Linked DNA regions of Bradyrhizobium diazoefficiens. The protein of the gene in region 1 interacts with the protein of each later gene in a pairwise test. Links are inferred from orthologs where the notes say so. Each region holds a gene or a part of one and is shown in the gene's direction. Other genes may lie near its edges. The genes, in order: def and JJE66_RS11175.

What was found.
Region 2: the proteins of def (region 1) and JJE66_RS11175 interact in binary tests that used the Escherichia coli proteins (3 or more experiments, as listed by UniProt). The link is inferred for Bradyrhizobium diazoefficiens from one-to-one orthologs.

The regions. Positions count from the first base shown.
Region 1 is NZ_JAENXS010000001.1:2,799,395-2,802,695, forward strand. The notes cover bases 226-3,211. They hold def (peptide deformylase), read left to right. Parts: upstream 226-1,447; coding sequence 1,448-1,975; downstream 1,976-3,211. Other genes in these bases: JJE66_RS13170 (DNA recombination protein RmuC), read right to left, coding at 226-1,276; fmt (methionyl-tRNA formyltransferase), read left to right, coding at 1,985-2,920; truA (tRNA pseudouridine(38-40) synthase TruA), read left to right, coding at 2,920-3,211. Also shown: more of JJE66_RS13170, read right to left, coding at 77-225; more of truA, read left to right, coding at 3,212-3,301. UniProt on the Escherichia coli protein: Removes the formyl group from the N-terminal Met of newly synthesized proteins. Requires at least a dipeptide for an efficient rate of reaction. N-terminal L-methionine is a prerequisite for activity but the enzyme has broad specificity at other positions.
Region 2 is NZ_JAENXS010000001.1:2,371,703-2,374,928, forward strand. What follows is about bases 181-3,091. They hold JJE66_RS11175 (aspartate-semialdehyde dehydrogenase), read left to right. Parts: upstream 181-1,074; coding sequence 1,075-2,109; downstream 2,110-3,091. Other genes in these bases: JJE66_RS11170 (hypothetical protein), read right to left, coding at 181-958; JJE66_RS11180 (carbonic anhydrase), read right to left, coding at 2,245-2,889; JJE66_RS11185 (CoA ester lyase), read left to right, coding at 3,000-3,091. Outside these bases: JJE66_RS11165 (hypothetical protein), read right to left, coding at 1-57; more of JJE66_RS11170, read right to left, coding at 170-180; more of JJE66_RS11185, read left to right, coding at 3,092-3,226.

The DNA.
Region 1 (3,301 bases):
CGGGCATCTACGTTCTTGGCCGTGGCAAGGAAGATTCGTGGATGGCCGGGACAAGCCCGGCCATGACGGCGTGGAATCACTCCCCCGCCTGGAGCTTCCTCGGAAACAGCTCGGGCGCACCCGTAGTCACCAGCCGCGGACCCTCCGGCGCGTCTGTCTTGCTGAAATCGAGTTCCTCGATTCGCCCTGCGCGCTTCTCGATCTTGTCGGCGGAGATCAGGATCTGGCGGACGTCCTCGTTCGCGTCGGCAAAGTGCTTCTGCAATTTGAGCACGCGCTCGCGCAGGCGGCCGAGATCGTCGCCGAGCTTGATCACTTCGGTCTGGATCTGGTCGGCGGCATCGCGCATGCGCGCGTCCTTCATGATCTGCTGCATCACCTGGATCGCCAGCATCAGCAGCGAGGGTGACACCAGCACGACTTTGGCGCGATAGGCCTTCTGGATCACGTCGTCGAACCCGTCATGGATCTCGGCGTAGACCGATTCCGACGGCACGAACATCAGCGCCATTTCCTGGGTCTCGCCGGTGACGAGGTATTTTTCAGCGATGTCGCTGACATGCTTCATCACGTCGCCGCGCAGCCGCTGCGTGGCGAGGCGCTTCTCCTCGTCGGTGCGGGCGTCGTGCAGCGCGGTCATCGCCTCCAGCGGGAATTTCGCGTCGATGCAGAGCGGGCGCTGGTCGGGCAGGAACACGACGCAGTCCGGCCGCTTGCCGGTCGAGAGCGTGAACTGGAATTCGTACGCACCCTTCGGCAGGCCGTCCTGGACGATCGCCTCCATCCGCGCCTGGCCAAAGGCACCGCGCGACTGCTTGTTGGCGAGCACGTCGCGCAAGGTCGTGACCTGCGTGGTGAGATCGGTGAGGTTCTTGTGCGCGTTGTCGATGATGCCGAGCCGTTCGTGCAGCGCGCGCAGGCTCTCCATGGTGTTGCGGGTCGAGTGCTCCATGGACTGGCCGACCCGATGGGTCACCGAATCCAGCCGCTCGTTGACCGCGCGCGCCATCTCGGCCTGGCGGCCGGCCAGCGTCTGGGTCATGGCGTCGGCGCGGCCGACGGCTTCGCTCTGGGCACGCAGCACCTGGCTCAGGCGCTCCTCGAGCTCGTCGGCCCGGATCGCATTGGCCATCGCGAGTTCCGCGCCGCGGCTCCCGGATCGCGCGATCACCACGGCGATCACCACCAGCAGGATGAGGACGAGGGCGCCGAAGCCGGTCAGCGCATCGATCGTGCGCACCGGCCAGTCGCCGAGCATGAAAATGATCTCGTTCATGCACGTCCTTGTAGCCGATTCGTCCGGCCGCACGAACGAATAGCGAACATTTATGGTCAATGCTCCCCTAATTTTTGTGGTTAACGAAACCCTAAGTTTTATGGTTACCAAACCCTTAACAGGTTCCTGGCCGCATTGACCGCTTTCCCCATGCAGCTTAAATCGCCCGCCATGGCCCTCAGAGAAATCATCATCCTGCCCGACAAGCAGCTGCGTCTGGTCTCCAAGCCGATCGAGAAGGTCACGCCGGAGATCCGCAAGCTTGCCGACGACATGTTCGAAACCATGTACGACGCACCCGGTATCGGGCTTGCGGCGATCCAGATCGCGCAGCCGCTGCGGCTGATCACCATGGACCTCGCCAAGCCCGACCAGGACGGCGAGACCAAGCCGGAGCCGCGCGTCTTCATCAACCCCGAGATCATCGCCGCCTCCGAGGATTTGTCGGTCTACGAGGAAGGCTGCCTGTCGATTCCCGAATATTACGAGGAGGTCGAGCGGCCGGCGAAGGTGCGCGTGCGCTTCACCGATTTGGACGGCAAGGTGCACGAAGAGGACGCCGAAGGCCTGTACGCGACCTGCATCCAGCACGAGATCGACCATCTCAACGGCGTGCTGTTCGTCGACTATCTGTCGAAGCTCAAGCGCGACCGCGTCATCAAGAAGTTCGAGAAAGCCGCCAAGCGCGCGGAGGAGTAAGCGCTGCAGATGCCTCTCCGCCTGATCTTCATGGGCACGCCCGATTTCTCCGTGCCGACGCTGCTCGAGCTGGTCGCGCACGGCCACGAGATCGTGGCCGTCTACACCCGCGCGCCGAAGCCGGGCGGGCGGCGCGGACTGCAATTGCAGCCAACTCCGGTTGAAGAAGCTGCGCGAAAACTCGGCGTGCCGGTGCTGACGCCGAAAACGTTGAAAACGCCGGAAGCGCTGGAAGAATTCCGCGCCTTCGACGCCGATGCCGCCGTCGTCGTCGCCTATGGCATGATCCTGCCGCAGGCCATCCTCGATGCGCCGAAGCTCGGCTGCTACAATCTGCACGCTTCGTTGTTGCCGCGCTGGCGCGGTGCTGCGCCCATCAACCGCGCAATCATGGCGGGCGATGCCGAGAGCGGCGTGATGGTGATGAAGATGGATGTCGGCCTCGACACCGGCGACGTCGCCATGGCCGAGCGTCTCACGATCACGGACGACATGACCGCGGTCGATCTGCACGATCATCTGTCCCGGCTCGGTGCGGATCTGATGGTGCGTGCCATGGCGGCGCTCGACCGCGGCGGACTTCAGCTCAAGAAGCAGAGCGAAGAGGGGGCCACCTATGCCGCCAAGATCGACAAGGCGGAGGCGCGGATCGACTGGAGCAGGCCGGCGCACGCTGTGCTGCGCCACATCCATGGCCTGTCGCCGTTCCCCGGCGCCTGGGCGGAGCTTGCCGGTGTCAGCGAGAATGCGCGCGTGAAAATCCTGCGCTGCGAGCTTGCGAAGGGCTCCGGCGCCCCCGGTGAGGTGCTCGACGATCAGCTCACCATAGCCTGCGGTGAGGGCGCGATCCGCATTCTCGAGCTGCAGCGCGAGGGCAAGGCCCGGATGCAAGCCATCGATTTCCTGCGCGGCGTGAAAGTCGAGCCGCCGATGCGGCTCGACTGATGCCCCGCTACAAGCTCACCATCGAATATGACGGCGCACCGTTCTTCGGCTGGCAGGTGCAGGACACGCTGCCCTCGGTGCAGGGCGCGCTCGAAGCGGCGGTCAAGGCGATGACCGGTGCGGATTTGCGCGTGCACGGCGCCGGCCGCACCGATGCCGGTGTGCATGCGCGCGGCCAGGTCGCGCATGTCGACATCGAGAAGCAGTTTCCGCCGGGCCGTTTTCGCGATGGGCTCAACGCGCATCTGCGCCCGCATCCGATTGCGGTGCTGGAGGCTGAGGTCGTGCCTGATACCTTCGAGGCGCGCTTCTCGGCCGTGAAACGCCACTATCGCTACCGCGTCGTCAACACCCGCGCCAATCTCGCGCTCGACATCGGCC
Region 2 (3,226 bases), 430 kb from region 1 along the record:
GAATTTCGTCATCACGTCCCCTTCAGGCGGCAAGCCGCCAGTCGATTTCGACCCCATACTAGCCCGGACGGGGCAGCCGCAACTAGGTCAATTCAGTCACACCAGCCCGGAATAATCGTGTGCGCCGGCAAAAGTTGCATGAATACCAGCCACTTGAGCTTGATGCGCCTCAAAGCGCGCCGCGCAATTGCGCGTTCGCGGCGCCCAGCAGCCAGTCCGCCGAGCCGCCTGCGTCGCAGGAGCGGCGCTTCAGCTCCGCATGGGCGAAGAATTCCGCCAGCTTCGGCTCGTTGCCGGACGTCAGCAGCGTCAGCCGGTTCAGCGTGCAGGCGATCGCCGCACGCCGGGCCGGCATGGTGTCGCTCTGGCAGGAGAAGCCGGAGATCTGCAAGCCGGGCTCCTCGTTGCGCTTGAGGTAGCCGAGGCAGGCCAGTGTCCCCTCTGCCGTGCCGGTCGGCCGGAACAGGGCGACGGGGCCAAATTTGGTGTCGATCATGCCGGCCTGTTCGAGCGAGGCGGTCGGGTCGAGGCGCATCCGGACAGCCAGGTCTGCGGTCGCCGGACGCGTCACGTCGAACTCGCTGCCTTCCCGGTAGATTTCGAGCTCAGCCACCGGCTTGTCGGCGTCGCCGGTCCAGCGCATCACGTCGCGGCGGCCTCCTTCGGGATGCCGGAAGATCGTGTAAGGCGCTGTTTTTTCTGATGATTCAGGCCGACTGAGGGCGAAGGCCGGATGCGAGCGGGAGGCCTCGGCCCAGCCCGGCCTCGAAACGGACTCATCGTCGCGCAAATCCGGTAGCTGGTCGAGACCCGCGAGCGCGAGGATGGCAAACAGGACCAGCGCCCCCACATAGGCAAACAGGTGCGCCAGCGTGCCGACGATTTCGTCGGCGAAATTGGCGAGCGCCAGATGGATCTGGGTGGAAGTTGCGGCCGTGCCGGCCTCAGGCGACTGCATCCACGGCCTTCACGCATGGTCCAACGTTGTCTTGAGGCCGGTTCTCGCATAGAAGCGCTGCTCTTCCTGTTTAAGCGTCAGCTCGAGGGAAGGCCTTTTTCATCGGAGAGTGAACGATGGGTTACAAAGTCGCAGTCGTCGGCGCGACCGGCAATGTCGGACGGGAAATGCTGGGCATCCTCGATGAGCGCAAATTCCCCGCGGACGAGGTCGTGGCGCTGGCGTCGCGCCGCAGCGTCGGCGTCGAGGTCTCCTATGGCGACCGCACCCTGAAGTGCAAGGCGCTCGAGCACTATGATTTCTCCGATGTCGACATCTGCCTGATGTCGGCGGGCGGCGAAGTGTCGAAGGAATGGTCGCCGAAGATCGGCGCCGCCGGCGCGGTCGTGATCGATAATTCCTCGGCCTTCCGCATGGATCCGGACGTCCCGCTGATCGTGCCGGAAGTGAACGCGGATGCGACCGCCGGCTTCAAGAAGAAGAACATCATCGCCAACCCGAACTGCTCGACCGCGCAGCTCGTGGTCGCGCTGAAGCCGCTGCACGACAAGGCGACCATCAAGCGCGTCGTGGTCTCGACCTATCAATCGGTGTCGGGTGCCGGCAAGGATGCGATGGACGAATTGTTCTCGCAGACCAAGGCCGTCTACACCAACCAGGAACTGGTCAACAAGAAATTCCCCGCGCGCATCGCCTTCAACGTCATCCCCCAGATCGACGTCTTCATGGAGGACGGCTACACCAAGGAAGAGTGGAAGATGATGATGGAGACCAAGAAGATTCTTGATCCCAAGATCAAGCTCTCCGCGACCTGCGTACGCGTGCCGGTGTTCGTCGGCCACTCCGAAGCCGTCAACATCGAGTTCGAGGACCCGATCAGCGCCGACGAAGCGCGCGACATCCTGCGCAAGGCGCCCGGCTGTCTCGTCATCGACAAGCACGAACCCGGCGGCTACGCCACGCCGTATGAGGCGGCCGGCGAGGACGCGACCTATATCAGCCGTATCCGGGAGGACGCGACGGTGGAGAACGGCCTCGTTCTCTGGTGCGTGTCCGACAATCTGCGCAAGGGCGCCGCCCTCAACGCGATTCAGATCGCGGAAGTGCTGATCAACCGCAAGCTGATAGCCGCGAAGAAGAAGGCGGCGTAAAGAAGGTCTCGTAGGGTGGGTTAGCCCTGCGGACTGCGCGAAGCGCAGACCGCTCGGCGTAACCCACCACTTCTGCGACCGCGGAGATTAAAGAGGTGGGTTACGCCTTCGGCTAACCCACCCTACGCAGCCGAGCTATGCCGCGTCCCTGACGCTGCGAAATTCCTTCGCGTCCTTGTCCAGCACGAACAGCGATCCCTCCGCGACGCCGAAATAGGCGCCGTGGGTCTGCATCTGGCCGCTGTCGACCGCTTTCTGCACGAACGGGAACGTCATCAGGTTTTCCAGGCTGCGGAACACCGCGGCCTTCTCGATGCGCTCGACGAATTGCGCCATGGTCTCGTGGTCGCGCTGCTCGACCACTTCGCCCGGCTTGATGAACATCTGCATCCATTTGCCGATAAAGTCGCCCGGCGTGAGCGGCTCGATCTTGTCGACGAAGGCGCGGATGCCACCGCATTGCGCGTGCCCGAGCACCACGATGTGCTTTACCTTGAGCACGGTCACCGCATATTCGAGCGCAGCCGAAACGCCATGCGCATTGGCATCGGGCTGATACACCGGCACCAAATTGGCGATGTTGCGCATCACGAACAACTCGCCGGGCCCGACGTCGAAGATCACCTCGGGCGAGACGCGGGAATCGCAGCAGCCGATCACCATCACTTCCGGGAACTGCCCCTTCACCGACAGCTCGCGGTAGCGGCTCTGCTCGGTCGGCAGCCGCTGCGTGGCGAAGGCCTTGTAGCCGTCCAGCAATTGCTTCGGGAATGTCATCATGGCCTATGCCTAATCATATACCGCTGGTGCGAACAAGCCTTTCGAATAGGCAGCCCAGATGCTATCGGCTTCGGTCATCATGGAGACGAGGAAACCGGAAGGAACGTAGCATGACCCGCCCCCGCCGCAGCCATCTGTTCATGCCGGGCTCCAACCCGCGCGCGCTGGAGAAGGCGCGGAATCTCGCCGCCGACGGCCTGATCCTGGACCTCGAAGATTCCGTCGCCCCCGACGCCAAGACGGTGGCGCGCGACGGCATCGCCGCCGCGATCGCGGACAAGGGGTTCGGCAAACGCGAGATCCTGATCCGGACCAACGCTCTCGATACGCAATGGTG